Regions from separate parts of the Clostridium omnivorum genome, predicted to be linked through region 1. Evidence: a T-box and tRNA genes for the amino acid it is inferred to sense, from the RefSeq annotation. Region 1 holds a T-box; the other holds one or more tRNA genes.
What was found. A T-box is a leader RNA that pairs with one kind of tRNA and senses whether it is charged. The one in region 1 lies ahead of bsdE14_RS04795 (glutamine--tRNA ligase/YqeY domain fusion protein), so its partner is inferred to be a tRNA-Gln.
Positions count from the first base shown of each region.

Region 2: it has a tRNA-Gln gene. The T-box ahead of bsdE14_RS04795 (glutamine--tRNA ligase/YqeY domain fusion protein) is inferred to sense a tRNA for this amino acid. The anticodon was not compared.

Region 1 is NZ_BRXR01000001.1:1,044,489-1,053,415, forward strand. Features, by position in the region: gene bsdE14_RS04775 (hypothetical protein) at 1-250, shown strand, start outside; gene bsdE14_RS04780 (GumC domain-containing protein) at 361-1,161, shown strand; gene bsdE14_RS04785 (response regulator transcription factor) at 1,327-1,992, shown strand; gene bsdE14_RS04790 (sensor histidine kinase) at 2,006-3,385, shown strand; T-box leader at 3,450-3,706, shown strand; gene bsdE14_RS04795 (glutamine--tRNA ligase/YqeY domain fusion protein) at 3,844-5,541, shown strand; gene bsdE14_RS04800 (Crp/Fnr family transcriptional regulator) at 5,720-6,397, opposite strand; gene bsdE14_RS04805 (cupin domain-containing protein) at 6,475-6,798, shown strand; gene bsdE14_RS04810 (4Fe-4S binding protein) at 6,804-7,418, shown strand; gene lepB (signal peptidase I) at 7,496-8,011, opposite strand; gene bsdE14_RS04820 (DUF6448 family protein) at 8,100-8,825, opposite strand; gene bsdE14_RS04825 (sensor histidine kinase) at 8,913-8,927, opposite strand, start outside.
Region 2 is NZ_BRXR01000001.1:3,309,552-3,318,478, reverse strand. Features, by position in the region: gene bsdE14_RS15560 (ABC transporter permease) at 1-988, opposite strand, end outside; gene bsdE14_RS15555 (ABC transporter ATP-binding protein) at 991-1,710, opposite strand; gene bsdE14_RS15550 (efflux RND transporter periplasmic adaptor subunit) at 1,752-3,110, opposite strand; gene bsdE14_RS15545 (MFS transporter) at 3,340-4,599, opposite strand; gene argH (argininosuccinate lyase) at 4,759-6,075, opposite strand; gene bsdE14_RS15535 (argininosuccinate synthase) at 6,133-7,353, opposite strand; tRNA gene bsdE14_RS15530 (tRNA-Gln) at 7,780-7,854, opposite strand; tRNA gene bsdE14_RS15525 (tRNA-Glu) at 7,869-7,943, opposite strand; gene bsdE14_RS15520 (methyl-accepting chemotaxis protein) at 8,083-8,927, opposite strand, start outside.

The sequences.
Region 1 (8,927 bases):
TAGTGCTTTGAAGGCTGAAAACACTACATATCAAAGCTCTAATACTTCAGCTAATAATACTGTATCAACAAATAAAGACAGCAAAAGCATTACAGATGATGACTTATTAAAATCTACTGGTGATGACTCCTCCACCCAATTAGATTCTGTTGATAGTCAATCTGTACAGCTAAGTTCAGACGAAATAAATGCTCTACTAAATGAAAACACTGATTTAAAAAATATATCTTCAAGCTTTAGTGTTAAATAAAAAATTAGGAGACTGAACAGTAAGTAATCTTCAGCACCCCTAAGAAATACAGTATGTGTAACAATTAATAATTATTTCGAAACTCAAATAAATACAAGGAGGATTATAAAATGAAAAAATTATTATCTGCTTTACTAACAATTTCTCTAATTTCAAGCATGTCCACAATTGCTTATGCTGAGGGCAATGATACAACTACTCCCGCTCAAACTGTCAAAGCCTCACAAAATGAAACTCTTACACCTGAGCAAAAACAAGCTAGGGACGCCTTTTTAAAGGTATACTATGACTACATGAATCAGCTTGTTGCACTTAGGCAACAAACACAAGAAGCACAAACTGCTAATAATAACTCAGCTAAACAAATAAAGGATAAGCTTAAAGCAAAAACTGCTTTGAGTTCAGACACCGTATCTAAGTTAAAGGATTTAGCAGCTCAAAGAAAGTCATTAGTGGAACAAGCTAAGCAGCTTCATCAGCAGAGACTTTCACTAAGAACTCAGTATAAAGATGCTGTTAAAGCTAAAGATGTAGATAAAATGAAGAGCATTGAACAGCAAATATTAGATCTTAATAATCAAATTAGCCAGCTTAAAGCTAAGGATGATGCAATCAAGGCTCAGATAGAACCACTAAAAGAACAGCTAAAAAATATAAAAAACGCTAACAGTCAGCTAAAAGATAATGTTAAAAATCAGCTAGAGCAAGCTAAAACAATACATGAAACAATTAAAACTCAAGAACAGGAAAAAGCACAGCTTTGGAATACTTTTAAAGAAAATATAAAGAATAAAGATTATACTGCTGCTGAAACAACATTTAAATCCATAATTGATAAAAAGTCTGCTATTCTTGCCAATATTAAACAAAGGGGTACAATACTCAACCAAATATTAGCCTCTTTAAACTAAAACCTTAATAGCTTATCTGCATATTTAATAATAATGCATGACTTTAGAATTAAATTCTAAAGTTGTGCATTTATTTCATTACTAAATGCTAAATTATAACTTAATAATTCAATAGCTTATTGTTATAATTATATTGTAAATTCTATTTGGGGGTGTTTTGCCTATATGAGTTATGAAATATATTTAGTAGAAGATGAGGAAAATCTCAATGATATATTGAAGTCTTACCTTGAAAATGAGGGATTTCAGGTTACTTCCTTCTTAAATGGTGAATCGGCTAGAAAGTACATATTCACTCCACCTGATTTATGGGTATTAGATATTATGCTGCCTGACATAGATGGATTTCAACTTCTAAAGGAAATAAAGGATAAAGATAAGGATATTCCTGTAATCTTCATATCTGCAAGAGATAAAGACATAGATAGAATTATTGGACTTGAAATGGGCAGTGATGACTACATTTCTAAACCCTTCATGCCAAGAGAGCTTGTTATTAGAGTTCAAAAGCTTCTAAAAAGAGTTTATGGCACTGAAAAAAGTAAGAATGTAATAGCAATAGACGAATACTCTATCGACATGGAAAAAAGAATTGTTAAAGACCAACTTGAGGAAGTTATGATGACCTCTAGAGAATTTGATTTACTTGCTTTGCTCATAAACAAAAAAGGTGGAGCAATTTCAAGAGAGCAGATATTATATGATCTGTGGGGAGATGACTATTTTGGCAGTGATAGAGTGGTTGATGATTTAGTAAGAAGACTTAGAAAAAAGCTGCCAAAGTTAAAGCTTGAAACTATATATGGTCATGGATACAGACTATTAAATTAGAAAGGATACATTTATGAAAAAATTAAAAAATTGGCCCCTTTCAATGCAAATATGGCTTGTATTCACCTCGGTAATCGTAATTATATTTATTTTACTATCCACGTACTTTTCTTTCACTATAAGAAAATTTTTTACTGATGAAATGTATAACACCATTGAGATAGCTCAGGAGAATACAATACAAAAGGCTCTAGGAGAAACAGGCTTAAAAGAAGAAGTTATAACCGGAGCTGCAAGTAATGATATTCGTGACGTTAAGCATATTAGGCTTAATTTTTCCAATGATGAAGCTAATCTAACAAAGATAGAAAAGTTCGTTCCTAATAAGGCAAATGCAGAACTCTTTCTTAAAAAGCTGAAAAATCAAGCTGAAGCCCAAACTGTAACTACTAAAAGGTATGTTCAAATAACCGGTTCTGGAAGAGTGCTTTATGTAATAAGGGTAAATAATGATAAGAAAAAAGGTAATTTTATAGTTTCTTATATGTGGGATACATATAGGAATTCTCTTTCAAGAAATTTGCTAAGAAAACTATTTACAACAATGATTATTGCTCTAATAATAAGTCTTATTGCTGCAAAATATTTAGCACAAAAACTAGTAGTACCACTAAGACAATTAGAGAATAAGGTAAAGAAGATTGGTATAAAGCAATGGCATGAGAGTATTGATATAGATAGGGATGATGAAATCGGAGAACTTTCAAAGTCAATTGAAGAGATGCGAAAAGAACTAGTTAAACAGGATGAATATGAGCAGACAATGCTTCAGCAGGTCTCTCATGATTTAAAAACTCCTCTAATGGTAATCAGAAGCTATGTAAGGGCTGTTGAAGACCGTATTTATCCAAAGGGTAATTTAGAAAACACTATGAAAGTTATAGATACTGAAGCAGAAAGTATGCAAAAGAGAATAAAAAATCTTCTCTACCTTACAAAAATCAGATACATGTCAAAGCATATTAGTGATTTTGGCAAGATAAATATAAACCCTTTAGTTGATAAAGTTGTTAATAGCTTTATATATAATGAGAAAAAAATAGACTTTGAGCTTAACATAAGCGATATTAAAATATTAGGCGATGAAGAACAGTGGGCCGTTGTTTTTGAAAATATTATAGATAATCAATTAAGGTATGCAAAGCATATAATTAAAATAAACGTTTATGAAGACAGCACATACCAGTATATAACTATTTACAATGATGGAGAACACATCCATCCTGAAAAGCTCCAGACTATTTTTGATACCTTTAACAAGGATAAAGGCGGTAACTTTGGCCTTGGTCTTGATATAGTAAGAAGAATTGTGAGCATGTACAATGGTACAATAAAGGCCAAAAATGATGAAATTGGTGTATCCTTTATTATTACTTTGAAAAAAGATAATTAATGTATAAAAACTAATTGACATAGTATAATTTATATCATATTATGATAAAATAAAGCTAATATTTTATTTGACAATGATGAGAAGAGTAAATAGATGTGTTTTTTTACAGAGAGCTCTGGCAGCTGAAAAAGAGCAAAAAATTATCTATTGAAACAAGCCTCTGAGTCTTACACCGATCCTTTTTAGGGGAGGCTGTGACAGGAGCTCCTGTTATAGAGCTAGGATATAAGCATTATAATGATGCCGTATCTGAAGAGGTCAATATGGAAACATATTGATGAAATGGGGTGGCACCACGTGATTAATACTCTCGTCCCCAAGGCTGAAATAGTCTTGGGGGTGAGAGTTTTTTATTTTATATAAAATAAAGTAGTAAAATTTAATAGATGATTAAGAAAATTCATGAGCCATAATAGCTAATAATTGTTGCGAACTCATAACGAAAATAGGAGGGTAATATGGATAATTTAGATTTAAATCTCACAGAAGAAAGTAATATAAATTTTCTACAAAAGGTAGTTGAAGAGGACATAGAAAATAATAACTACTCTAGAGACATTTGCACAAGGTTTCCACCTGAACCAAATGGATACCTTCACATTGGAAGCGCTTATGCTATAAATATAAGCCACTGCATTGCAAAAAAATATAATGGTAAATTTAATTTACGTTTTGATGATACCAATCCTCTAAAAGAAGATATAGAATATGTAAATTCAATTATTGAGGATATGAAGTGGGCTGGCTTTGATCCTGGTGATAGAATTTTTTATGGCTCCGACTATTCAAGACAAATATATAATTATGCGGTTGAGCTTATAAAAAAGGGCAAAGCTTATGTTTGTGACCTCTCCTCTGATGAGATAAGGGAATACAGAGGCACATTAACGGAAGGTGGTATAGATAGTCCTTACAGAAATAGAACTATAGAAGAAAATCTCGATTTATTTGAAAGAATGAGAAGTGGTGAATTTCCTAATGGTGCTAAGGTGCTTAGGGCAAAAATCGATATGTCATCCCCTAATATAAACATGAGAGATCCTGTTATATATAGAATACTCCATACTAGCCATTATAAGACTGGCAATGAATGGTGCATATATCCTATGTATGACTTCGCTCATCCTCTTCAAGATTACATTGAAGGAGTTACCCACTCACTTTGCTCTATAGAATTTAAAAATCACAGACCTCTATATGAATGGGTTTTAAATGAATTAGATATCAAGGAACCACCAAAGCAAAGAGAGTTTGGAAGACTTAATTTAACTGGAGTAGTAACAAGTAAAAGGTACTTGAGAGAATTGGTATTTGGTAATTATGTTGACGGCTGGGATGACCCAAGACTTGTTACTTTAAAAGGGCTGAGAAGAAGAGGTTTTACCCCTGAAAGTATAGTTAACTTTCTTGAGGAAATAGGAGTTGCTAAAAGCGAAACTACTGTTGATATCTCTATGCTGGAGCACAGCTTGAGGGATGATTTAAAGCTTAAAGTTCCTTGCGTTATGTCAGTTTTAAACCCTCTTAAGGTTGTGATTACTAACTATCCAGAAAATGAAAGTGAATTGCTTGAAATCGAAAATAACCCTCAAAACCCAGAGCTTGGAAAAAGAAAAGTTAAGTTCTCAAGAACACTTTATATAGAAAAAGAGGACTTTATGGAAGAGCCAATAAAAGGCTTCCACAGATTATCTCCAGGTAAAGAAGTCCGTTTAAAAGGAGCATATTTTGTAAAATGTAATGAAGTAATTAAGGATGCTTGCACAGGTGAAATTATAGAACTACACTGTAGCTACGATCCAGAGACCAAAAGTGGTTCAGGCTTTGAAGGACGTAAAGTTAAAGGAACAATACATTGGGTAGATGCTGAAACAGCAATTAATGCAGAAGTTCACCTTTACGATAAGCTATTAGAAGATGAATCTCTATTAAAAGATGAATCAAAAACTTGGGAAGATAAGCTTAATCCAAAATCTTTAGTTGTTCTTAAAAATTGCTATGTTGAACCTTGTTTAAAGGATGCTCCTATAGAAAGTAAGTACCAATTTATTAGAACTGGATACTTCTGCGTTGATAGTAAATATACTACAGCAGATAAATTGGTATTTAATAGAATTGTTTCTCTAAAGGATTCTTGGAAAAAGAATAATGGTTAACCACCGTTATATTTGAAGTGTTAATAATCTCTAGCAGCATTTTTATTACACACTTTAACTATAACCTGCTATACAAAAAGTCCGCCATATCAGTAATAAATCTCTGATATAGCGGGCTTTATTATTCATAAAAATATAAGACTATTCATTAGTTTTTTACTTTTTAATACTATAAAAATTAAATATCAATATTTTTAAGTGTAATCGTCCTGGCGTCATATTCTAATAATCCATCCCTTCTCATTTTATTTAGCTCTCTACTTAAGGATGATCTTTGTATTCCTAATCTTTCAGCCAGATCTTTTTTAGATGTATTAAGTTTAATTACATTGCTATTTTGTATATGGTATTCGTATTTAATAAAATCTATAATGCATTGTCTTATGGTTTTCATTGATATAGTCTTTATTTTATCAGTTAAAATGATAGTTTTATCTGAAATAGCAGTCATTAACTCAATCATAAAGTTTCTATTACTGCAAAGTTCAAGTATTAATTCTTTTTCCATATGAAGCATAGTAACTTTAGACGCTGCTACCACTGTCATAGGATAATAATTTCTTCTAGCAAAAATAAGGTTTACTCCTATAATATCCTTACTTGTAAAAGTGTTTATTTTCAATATATTTCCGTTTTCATCTATGTTCTGCACAGATGCTTGTCCATTCAAAATAATGTCCATGGTACTGCATAATTCATTTTGAAGATGTATAATTTGTTCTTTTCCATATTCTTTAATTTCATATTTTGAGGAACTAAACACTTTTCTAAGCTCATCTTTAGTAAAGCTGCTAAAGATATTTAGACTAGATATGGCGTTTATGTACTCATCAATATTTATTTTAATCGCCTCCAAAAAGTTACCATGGTAACTTTTTTAAATTCTAATATAAAGTATACTATAGGAAATTGGAATATGAAAGGAGCTTTATTATGGTAGAAAAAGTTTATAACTATTCAACCCATGACACAAAAAACATTGAAAAACTTATTGATGATGAACATGTATTGATAAATCATATGGTTTTACCAAAGGGTGAAGGACTTCCTGAACACTATTCAAATTCAAATGTTTATATGTTTGTCATTAGATGGAATCTCACATTAAGACTTGATGAACAAGATCCACATAAATATGCTAAGGGTAATATCATTAATATACCTTACAACACAAAAATGAATGTTAATAATTTTGATGAAGACGTACTGGAACTTTTTGTAGTAAAATCCCCAAATCCTAAAAATTATCAGGAGTAAAATCCATGAAAAGAACTTTACAAATAATAGTACAAACTGTTTTTCTTATTCTATTCATCTTGTTATTTATTAATACTAAGATTCAAATGTGGATGCTTATACTGCTACTGGGGATTTTATCTTCATTTCTATTAGGTCGCATATATTGTGGCTGGATCTGCCCCATCAATACAGTTATTAAGGTAGTTACAAGTATTAAGAAAAAACTCCATATTAAAAGTTTTAAAATACCAAAGTTTCTCTCTAAACCTTGGGTGCGCTACCTAGTTATGGGATTGTTTATTGCAGTTTTTATTTTTATAAGAATTACCGGCAGGAATTTGCCTGTTTTAATCCACTTGTTTGCTATGGGCATATTATTAACGTTATTTTTCCCAGAAGAGCTGTGGCACCGCTATTTATGTCCTTATGGTACAATAATGAGCTTTCCAGCATCAAAAGCTAGACACTCCATGAAAATTAATGCAGATAAGTGCAATAATTGTGGTGCTTGTAGACGTGTATGCCCAGCTAAAGCTGTAAATAAGAATATAAAAGGCCATGAAATTCTAAAGGCTCATTGCCTTGTTTGCATGGAATGTTCTACAAACTGCAGACAAAAGGCTATTACTTATAAATAGTGCACTAAAATTAGTGCACTATTTTAAAATTACTACAAGCTTTTACTCCAATGTGAAGGATAAATCTGACTTTTTATCTAATGAAGTTTTGATATTCTTTCTAAAGGCAATAAAATAGAAACTGCTTTTCCTTTTATATCCTTTTCAGAAATAAAAGGCTCCTTCCAAGAACGACTGTCTAAAGAATGCACTCTGTTATCACCTAAAAACAAATATTTTCCCTGTGGTATCTTGAAGGTTCCAGTCCTGCTGTCTGGATACATTATATAAGGCTCTTCTATTCTATTGCCGTTTATAAACACTGAGCCACCTTCTTTTATTTCAACTAAATCATTTGGAAGTCCAATAACTCTTTTGACCATTGTTTCTTCAAATTCATGAGAATAAAAAACCAATATTTCTCCTCTTTTTATCTTTTCGAAATTATACATTCTTGTAGTTATAATTTTATCTTTAGGTTTTATTGTAGGATACATAGATCCACTTGGTACAGAAATTAAGAAGAATAAAAATTTATTAATTGCTATGGCAATAACTATGGCAAAAATTATTGTGAGCAGCCATTCCTTTACAAAACTTCTAACAGTGTTCACAGCTCCACCTCTCTAGTTTTTTATTGACATGGTATAAAAACTTGCCCTCCTGGTATTTGAACCAATAGAGGGTAAATATATTTATTTCCTACTTTGTATGACTCTTATGATGCACAACAGCTAATACCACAGTTGTAGTGAAAAATACGCCTGCTAAACTCCATGGAATAATGGGTAGAGCTTCTGCTTTATCATTACTAGTCTCATACTTAGCAGCTTCATGAGTAGCTTCAGTACCATGTGCAGCTTCCTCTTCTTCACCTTCAGCAAAGTGGAAGTACTTAACATAAGCTTCAATGTATTCCCTCCCTGCTTCAACATTGTTTACATCAAAATTCTTTAAAGACATTACCTTATCAAATCTTTCTTTAAGTTCAGGCATTTTGTCTTTTTCAACATATTTTTCTAAAGGTGATAAGTTTCCAACTTCGATACTCTTATCTGCAGCCAGTACCTTCTCATCAATAGGAGTTCCTGATGGCTTTACACCTGTAAATGGTGCTCCCTCTCCAGCTCTATGGATTCTCACTAGATTTTCAAAAAGATAATTGTCAGCTAACTCCTCTGCCTCCGGACTTAGTTTTCTAACCTTCATACTTAGGTCAAATATTTTAGAGACTTCTTTTTCATTTTCAGGGGTAACCCACTTTAATACATAATTAACATTGTTTGATTCTATAGCTTTTTTAGCATCTCCCACAGTTGGACCATCCATTGTGTCACAATGGGCACTTGCCATTGTAGGTATCGCTGCAACAATTGCCAAAGCCATCACAAGTGACCTTAAGGATTTTGATTTTTTGAATTTTATCATTTAAAATTCCTCCTAAAATATATTTTTTTCTCAATGTGAGTTTAATTTCTCCTTGAGTATGTTTATATTTTAGAAAGTATTTTTGTACTACATAGGGACTAT
Region 2 (8,927 bases), 2.3 Mb from region 1:
CAATAACTCCACCTAAGCTGCTTATAGTTGAAGCTTCAATTAGGAATTGAGTAAGTATTGTTCCCCTCTTGGCTCCTATAGCTTTTCTTATGCCTATTTCCCTAGTTCTTTCAACGACTGATACAAGCATAATGTTCATTATACCTATTCCACCAACAACGAGAGATATAGCTGCTATACCAGCTAGCATTGTAGTCATGCTCTGAGTTGTAGTGTTTGCTGTGTCTAATAGGGAAGTTTGATTGAATACCCTATAGGACTTTGTATCATTATTATACTTTTTATTTAAAAATAATTGAAGATAAGACATAGCTTCTGAAACCTTATCTTTATCCGCAGCTTCTACATAAAAGGTTCTGATAGCAGTAGTCTTTAATAGTCTTTGAGCAGTAGTAAGGGGCAATATGATCTTATCATCATTAGAGCCAGCAGCTGAAGTTCCTGTAGATTCCAGAAGTCCTACTATATTAAATTCAATTCCGTTAACATACATAGTTTTTCCTACAACATTGGTATTACCAAATAGATTGTTAGCTACATCAACACCTATTACAGCTACTTTAAATCTATTCTCTAAATCTCTGTCTGTAATAAATCTACCAGCGCTAACTCCAACTTTTCTTATCTCAGTGTAATTTGGAGTAGATGCCTCAAGGCTTGTAGTAGCTGTTTGATCCCCAGCCTTTACATTTACGTTTCCTTGAGTTAGAGTAGGAGCAATTTCCTTAATACCTGGCTTTGTCTTTAAATCCGCAAGCTCTTCATCAGTAATCGCTGCAGTCCTGTTACCTGTGATACTTACAGTAATAAGATTTGTTCCCAGCTTTTCTATTTGATCTGTTACCTGTTTTTTTGTTCCTTGACCCATGCCTACCAAAACTATTACCGAGGAAATACCGATAATTATTCCAAGCATAGTAAGAAAGGAACGCATCTTACTACCCCAGATGGAGGCCATAGCCATCTTAAAAAGTCTTGTAAATCTCATAGCTACACCTCTTCCCTTATATTTTCATTAATAGTATCAGATGTGATTTTTCCATCCTTTACATGTATAATACGCTTAGCTTCACTAGCAATTTCATTATCGTGGGTAATTATTATTATAGTATTGCCTTCTTTATTTAAATCCTTAAGCATAGCTAAAACTTCTTTTCCAGTCTTACTGTCCAATGCTCCTGTTGGTTCATCTGCAAGTATTATCTGTGGCTTTGTAGCTAAAGCTCTAGCTATAGCTACCCTCTGTTTTTGTCCACCAGAAAGTTCAGTGGATTTATGCTTAAGATGAGTTTCAAGGCCAACCCTTTTTAGAGATTCTAAAGCTCTTTCCTTAACCACTTTTTTAGAAAGTCCTAAGTACAGAAGAGGCAGCTCTACATTTTCCATAATGTTCAGCTTTGGAAGCAGATTATAATTTTGAAATATGAAGCCAATCTTACTATTCCTTATCTCCGCCAGCTTTGAATCACTGCATTTTGTGTTAAGTCCATCCAGAATATATTCACCACTAGATGCAGTATCCAAACATCCTAAAATATTCATTAACGTAGACTTACCTGCTCCGGAAGGTCCTACAATAGCCACATATTCCCCTTTACATATTGTAAGGTTAACCTGGCTCAAAGCAGTAAAGGTGGAACTTCCCATGTTATATATCTTATTAATGTCTTTCATTTTTATAAGTTCGACTTTGCCCATGGAATCATTCATATATTTTTCCTCCATATGAAACTTGATAAAATTAAAATGTCCTAATTCTTCTTTGTTGAACTGTTTCCACCATTATTTCTTGTGCCACCTTGACCTCCAAAGTTTCCGCCCATACCTCCGCCGAAACCACCCATGCTTCCGCCAAAGCTGTTTCTCAGATTATTGTTATTATTAGTTGTACTTACTTGAGGTAAAGCTATTAATACTTTTTCGCCTTCTGTTAAACCTTCAGTTACCTCAATGTAGTTTTCATTTTCGGTGCCTGTTTTAATTGGAACTAGCTTACCTTTACCACTGTACGCTGCACCAGCATATCCTGACGCATTTCTTGAGCTCTGTCCATTTTGATTTCTTTGTCCATTATTTGAACGTCCTTGTGAACTTTGTCCACTACCACCTTGATTCCATCCACTATTTTGTCCGTTACCACCTTGGTTTGTTCCAGTATTTTGACCATTGCTAGGTGTACTAGCTTCTGCATTTTTCTGTGAATTACCATTTGAACTTGTATTTGTTCCATCACTATTTTCTATCAATACAAATTTATTGCCATTTCTTTCAACCAAAGCTTCTGTTGGTATAACTAATGCATTTTCTTTGTTTTCAACTTGAATACTTACATTTGCATTCATGCCTAATTTAATGCCAGAAGGATCTTTTATAGAAACAACCACATCATAGGTAGTAACATTATTTGAAGTTGTTCCAGTCTCTGCTATAGTATCTACTGTTCCTTCATAGGTTTTATCCTTTATAGCACCAAATTTAATTTCAGTCTTTTGCCCCTGTTTTACCTTAGCTATATCCAATTCATCTACTGCTACTTTTATTTTATAGGAAGTAGGGTCCACAACTGTTAAAATTGCTTTATTAGCTTGAATGGAATCACCATTATCATTATTTTTAGCAATAACAATTCCATCTATAGGTGAAGTAATTGTCATCTTATCCCTTTGTGCTATAGCACTATTTAAGTCGTTTTGAGCATCACTTATAGCCAAGTTTTGTAGTGTTACAGCATCATCAGTCTTTGCATTTGCAAGCTGAAGATTTTGCTTTTGAAGATTATTTGAAGCCTTAGTTACATTTTGTTGTACTTGATCGCTATATACAGTACAAATCTTAGCTCCCTTCTTAACTGTATCACCAACATTCAAACTTAAGCCTTTAATATCTCCATTATTATTAGCAACAATATCCTTTTGATTAGCCGCATATACACTTCCAGTTCCTTGAATAGTTACTTGAAGGTTCATCTTTCTTGCAGTAGCAGTTATATATTGCACTGTTGCTACCGTAGCTTTACTAGCTTTATACTTTGTGTAGCCATAATATCCTCCAGCCCCTACACCACCTACAATTAAACAAGCTATTAAAATCTTAATTAATGTCTTTTTCACAGTTATTCCTCCTACTTTCTAAGTAATATATATTTTTAACTGCTTTTTCTTTAACAATAATTAAATATTATTTGAGGTTGTTGACAAGCTAGTGACAACATTATGAACAAAATGTTAAAACACATAATTATCACATAAAAATCACACAGTTTTATCTATATGTGGAAAAAGTTATACCCCCATACGAATTTGTATAGAGGTATCACCATATTCTATATATTATTTTTATTTAATTAATTTGCTGCAGCTGAAGTTTCTCTACGGCACCCTTCTTTTTTAAAAATACAAATCTAAACATTAACCACGCTGCTAATGTAGCTGCAGCGGCAAATACTGTAGGAAGATTTATATTAACAGAAGTTACAAAGCCTGCAATTATAGGTGGAATAGCTTGAGCTACTGATTGTATTGATTGGTTTATTCCTAATATCTCACCTTGCTTTTCTCTATCCGTTAAGTTGGAAACTATAGCTGTACTGTTTGGTTGAGTTAATCCCTGAAATATTGATATGAATGGTACTATTAAATATAGCCACATTGCTTTATCAGGAATTAAAAGTATTGGAAAACTTGCTGCTAAAAGTATTATTGAAAAGCTTAATATACTTGCTGGTTTATACTTTTTAGCTAGAGGTCTTAATACCATACCCTGTGCTAGTGCAATCCATAATCCCATATAAGCAAAGAAGTCACCGATTTTTGATTGAGAAAAATGGAACTTACCTATCAAAAACACTTGAAAAAACTGTGTAAAGAAGTTGAATCCTACAGTTAGAAGAAATCCTACTAAGAACATGGTTCTTAGTTCTTCATATCCAAAAGCTTTTTTAAGATTTCTTATACCAGTAAAAGCACTAACCTTAACCTGTCTTCCTTTTGCTAATGTCTCTGGGAATCTCCAAACTACAAGCAGTATATTAACTGTAGTTAATACCACTGAAAGCCAAAATGGTGTTGCATAAGTAAACCAGCTTACAATAGATGCGTCGGAAAGTTTTCCTCCCACATATGGCCCTATTATAAATCCAAGTCCAAAAGCCATACCTATAAGTCCAAAATTTCTTGACTTAGTTTTTTCATCACTTATATCTGCCATAGCTGATTGTGCTATAGAAATATTTCCTCCAGTGAATCCATCAATTATTCTACCTAAGAATAAAAGATAAATATTTTTTTCGATAATACCTATAGCAAAAATAATATAGCCTATCAAAGTTCCTAAAAGTGATATGAGCAGCAGTTTTTTTCTTCCATTTTTGTCTGCAAGAGTACCTAATATTGGAGCTCCAAAAAACTGTGCTATTGGATAAGCCGCTACTAAAAATCCATATAACATGGTTCTAGTTGAAAAAGTATAACTAAAAGGTAATACCCCTCCTCTAGGATCTAAAAGAACAGCTGGTAATATAGGAATTACAATACCTAAGCCTAAAAGATCCAAAAACACTGTAAAAAATATAGGAAGTATTGAATATTTCTTTTCTTTCATAATTTAATGCACTCCTTAATAATTACTACTATTTAATATTTATTATCCGAAACTTCTATAATCATAGTATACTGAACATTGTTCATCTTTGCAATACCTTATTTGAAAAAATTTTATAAAATAAAAAACTGCAGCCCCGATTTGAACTGCAGTTTTCCTTTATTTTAATAGTTTTTTTATACCTTTGTCTAATGTGTTATTATAAGATACAAATTCATAAATATCGTTCTCAAACATACCACTAAAACGTATTAACTCTTCTAGTTTTAATTCCTCTATAGCCTTTTTATTTTCTTCACAGTATATTACTATAGCACCAATTATGCCATGTGCATCTCTAAATGGTACACCCTTAGAAGCAAGATAGTCTGCAGCTTCTGTGGCATTTAAAAAACCTTTTTTCACCGCACTATACATCTTATCCTTATTCACCTTAATAGTGTTAAGCATTTCTCCCATTACTCTTATGCATATAGAGGTGGTATCCATAGCATTAAAGAACAGCTCCTTATCCTCCTGCATATCCTTATTATATGCTAATGGTAGTCCCTTCATTGCTGTAAGTATGGCTATAAGTGCTCCATATACCCTTCCAGTCTTTCCTCTTATAAGTTCAGCAGCATCAGGATTTTTCTTTTGAGGCATTATACTGCTGCCCGTAGTAAATTCGTCACCTATAATAATAAAATCAAATTCTTTAGAACTCCATAGTATCAATTCCTCACTTAATCTGCTCAGGTGCATCATTATTATGGAAAAGCACGCAGAAAGCTCTATTACAAAATCCCTATCACTTACTCCATCTAAAAAATTATCTACCGGCTTATTAAAGCCAAGCTCACTAGAAGTAAATTCTCTATCTGTACTATAAGTAGTACCTGCCAGCGCACAGCAGCCAAGAGGGCTTTCGTTCATTACTTCTACTGCATTAGCTATTCTCTTCTTATCCCTTCCAAACATACTGCAGTAAGCCATCATATGGTGCTTAAAAGTAACTACCTGCGCCCTTTGAAGATGAGTATACCCAGGCATAATTACATTATTGCTTTCTCCCACTTTAACAAGTACACTTATGAGAATTTCAAGTTCTTCAATAATATTCTTTGCTTTAGTTTTACAGTATAACTTCATATCTAATGCAACTTGGTCATTTCTGCTTCTTGCAGTATGAAGCTTCTTTCCTACTTCTCCTATCCTAGTAATAAGGTTAGACTCTACAAAACTGTGTATATCCTCGTAATCTCCTTGGATTAATAACTGTCCCTCTTCAATATCCTTATTGATAGATTTTAATCCTTCAATTATTATATCTGCTTCAGATTTGCTTATTATACTGCACTTCGCCAGCATTGCTGCATGGACTATTGAGCCTTTAATATCCTCACTATACAACCTCTTATCAAAGCTTAGAGAAGAGTTGAATTCCTCCATAAGCTTACTTTCCTCTTTAGAAAATCTTCCTCCCCAAAGCTTCACATCAATCAAACCTTTCTTTTATCTTTATTAGCTTTTTGTATAAGAATGCACTTATAATTATCTTCCTAGCTTTTCTGAAAGCTTATTTTTTTCTTTAATAAGTGCATTTATCTTACATGGCAATCCAAATAGATTAATAAAGCCTTCTGAATCCTTATGATCATACATATTACTTGCACCAAAGGAGGAAATGGACTCTTCATATAATGCATATGGTGTATCAATTCCAGCTACCATTATATTGCCTTTATACAATTTTAGCTTTACGCTTCCTGTTACATTCTTTTGTGTAGTTTCTACAAATGCATCTAAGGACTCTCTCAAGGTAGTGAACCAAAGTCCATTATATACAAGTTCTGCATACTTTTGTGCTATAAGCTGTTTGTAATGTAGCGAATCTTTTTCTAGAGTTGCATATTCCAGTTCTTTATGTGCTGCATAAAGTATTGTTCCTCCTGGAGTTTCATAAACACCTCTTGATTTCATTCCAACAAGTCTGTTTTCTAGAATATCTATAACACCTATCCCATTTTCTCCGCCTAATTTATTTAAGGTTTCAATTATTCCTACTGGGGATATTTCTTCACCATTAATTTTTACTGGTACACCCTTTTCAAAATATATTTCTACATATGTTGCTTCATCCTTTGCCTTTTCAGGAGGTATAGTCATCAGATACATATCTGTTTTATGTTCATTTTTTAAATCTTCTAGATCTCCCCCCTCATGACTTACATGCCAAAGATTTTTATCTCTTGAATAAATTTTTTCTTTAGTAACAGGTATATCTATCCCCTTAGCTTCTGCATAATCAATAGCATCCTCTCTTGATTTTATATCCCATATTCTCCACGGCGCTATTATTTTTATGCTGGGATCAAAAGCTGCTATTCCTACCTCAAAGCGCACTTGATCGTTGCCTTTACCAGTACATCCATGACATATATATTTAGCTCCTTCAGCATGTGCTATCTCAACTAATCTCTTAGCCATGGATGGTCTAGCTAATGCTGTTCCCAGCAAATATTTACCTTCATACAGAGTCCCTGCCTTAATAGCATTATATAAATATTTAGTTACAAACTCTTCTTTTAAATCTTCTACATATACTTTGGAAGCACCAGTCTTTATTGCTTTTTCCTTAATTGCCTCCATATCTTCCCCTTGGCCCACATCTATGCAAGCTGCAATTACCTCTACATCATAATTTTCCTTTAACCAAGTAACTATTATTGAAGTATCCAATCCTCCAGAGTAAGCTAAAATTACTTTTTCCATATACTACATCCTCCTTACAAAACCATTATCACATTTAATATTTATACATTTAATTTGTATATTTATACTCAACTTATGCAACAATTATACATTATTATTCATATTTATACAACATCATTTTCTTTTGCTTATCTGGATTCATTCAAAATATATAGCTATTTCTCATATTTACTTATGTTTTCATAGATTTGCTTCAATTTTATCAAATAAAAGCATATAAACCTTTTCATAATTATGTATTAAGTTTAAAATAGTAATTTTATAATTATGCATATTTTATTAATACTTATACTTAAAAATGCATATTGTATTATTTCTTTTGTATAATATCTATAACTAACAAGAATTTTAAAAAAAGTGTAGGAGCAAAAAAATAAAAAAAGAGCTCTTCTATGAACTCTTTTTTATAATTTGCTTATATAAAATTGGCTGGGATGGTAGGATTCGAACCTACGAATGCCAGAGTCAGAGTCTGGAGCCTTACCGCTTGGCCACACCCCAATATTATATTGTAATGGTGACTCCTAGGGGAATCGAACCCCTGATTCCACCGTGAGAGGGTGGCGTCTTGACCGCTTGACCAAGGAGCCTTGTCACTAACAACATAAAAATTATATCACTATTTTTTCCAAATGTAAAATTATTTTTAGTAATAGATAAAATTTCAGCCATAGCTTTTATCTATAGGAAAAATTTATAAAAAGCGGCCAATAAGCCGCCTTTAAAAGATTACACTATAAACTTTTCAACCTGTTCCATCATTTCCTTGGTTGAATCGGTCAATTGTGCTGCAGAGGTTGCTACTTCCTCTGAAGAAGAATTCATCTGCTGTGCAGCTGCGGCAATTTCCTCTGATGATGCTGAAACTTCTTGCGATATAGAAGATACCTGTTCAACCTTTTCAAGTATTTCATTCTTTTCGCTATCTATTTTTACCACAGCACCATTTGCCTCTTCTACCTTTGGTATAACCATTTCAACTGCATTAATTATATTTTTAAAGGATTCAATAGTACTATTAATCATATTGATTTGCTGCTGCATTTCATTATCCATATTTCCAGCAGAAAGTATCATTTCTTTTGACTCATCTGCTATAGTGCCTATTAATACATTAATGTTCTCTGAAGATGTTTTACTCTGTTCAGCAAGCATTCTAATTTCATCAGCTACTACTGCAAAACCCTTTCCTGCTTCACCAGCTCTGGCAGCTTCAATTGCTGCATTGAGTGCCAATAAGTTAGTTTGATCAGCAATATCATTTATCAAGGCAGTTATTTCATTTATTTGATTTATACTCATACCTAAATTATCTATTTTACTAATAAAGCTGTTAAAGGAGCTACTTAAACCTTGAACCGAAGCAGCTAGTTTTTCCATATCTTTATTGCTGGATCCTGCTAAGTTATTAATCCCCCTTGTATTTTGTTCAATTTCATTAATGGATACTACTAATTTTTCTAATTCTTCTCCAAAATCCTGTACAATCTCACTTATACTCATTAACTCATTAGATTGAGAACTTGTACCACTTGCCACCTCCGATATAGCAGTAGCAACATTTTCAGAAGAGG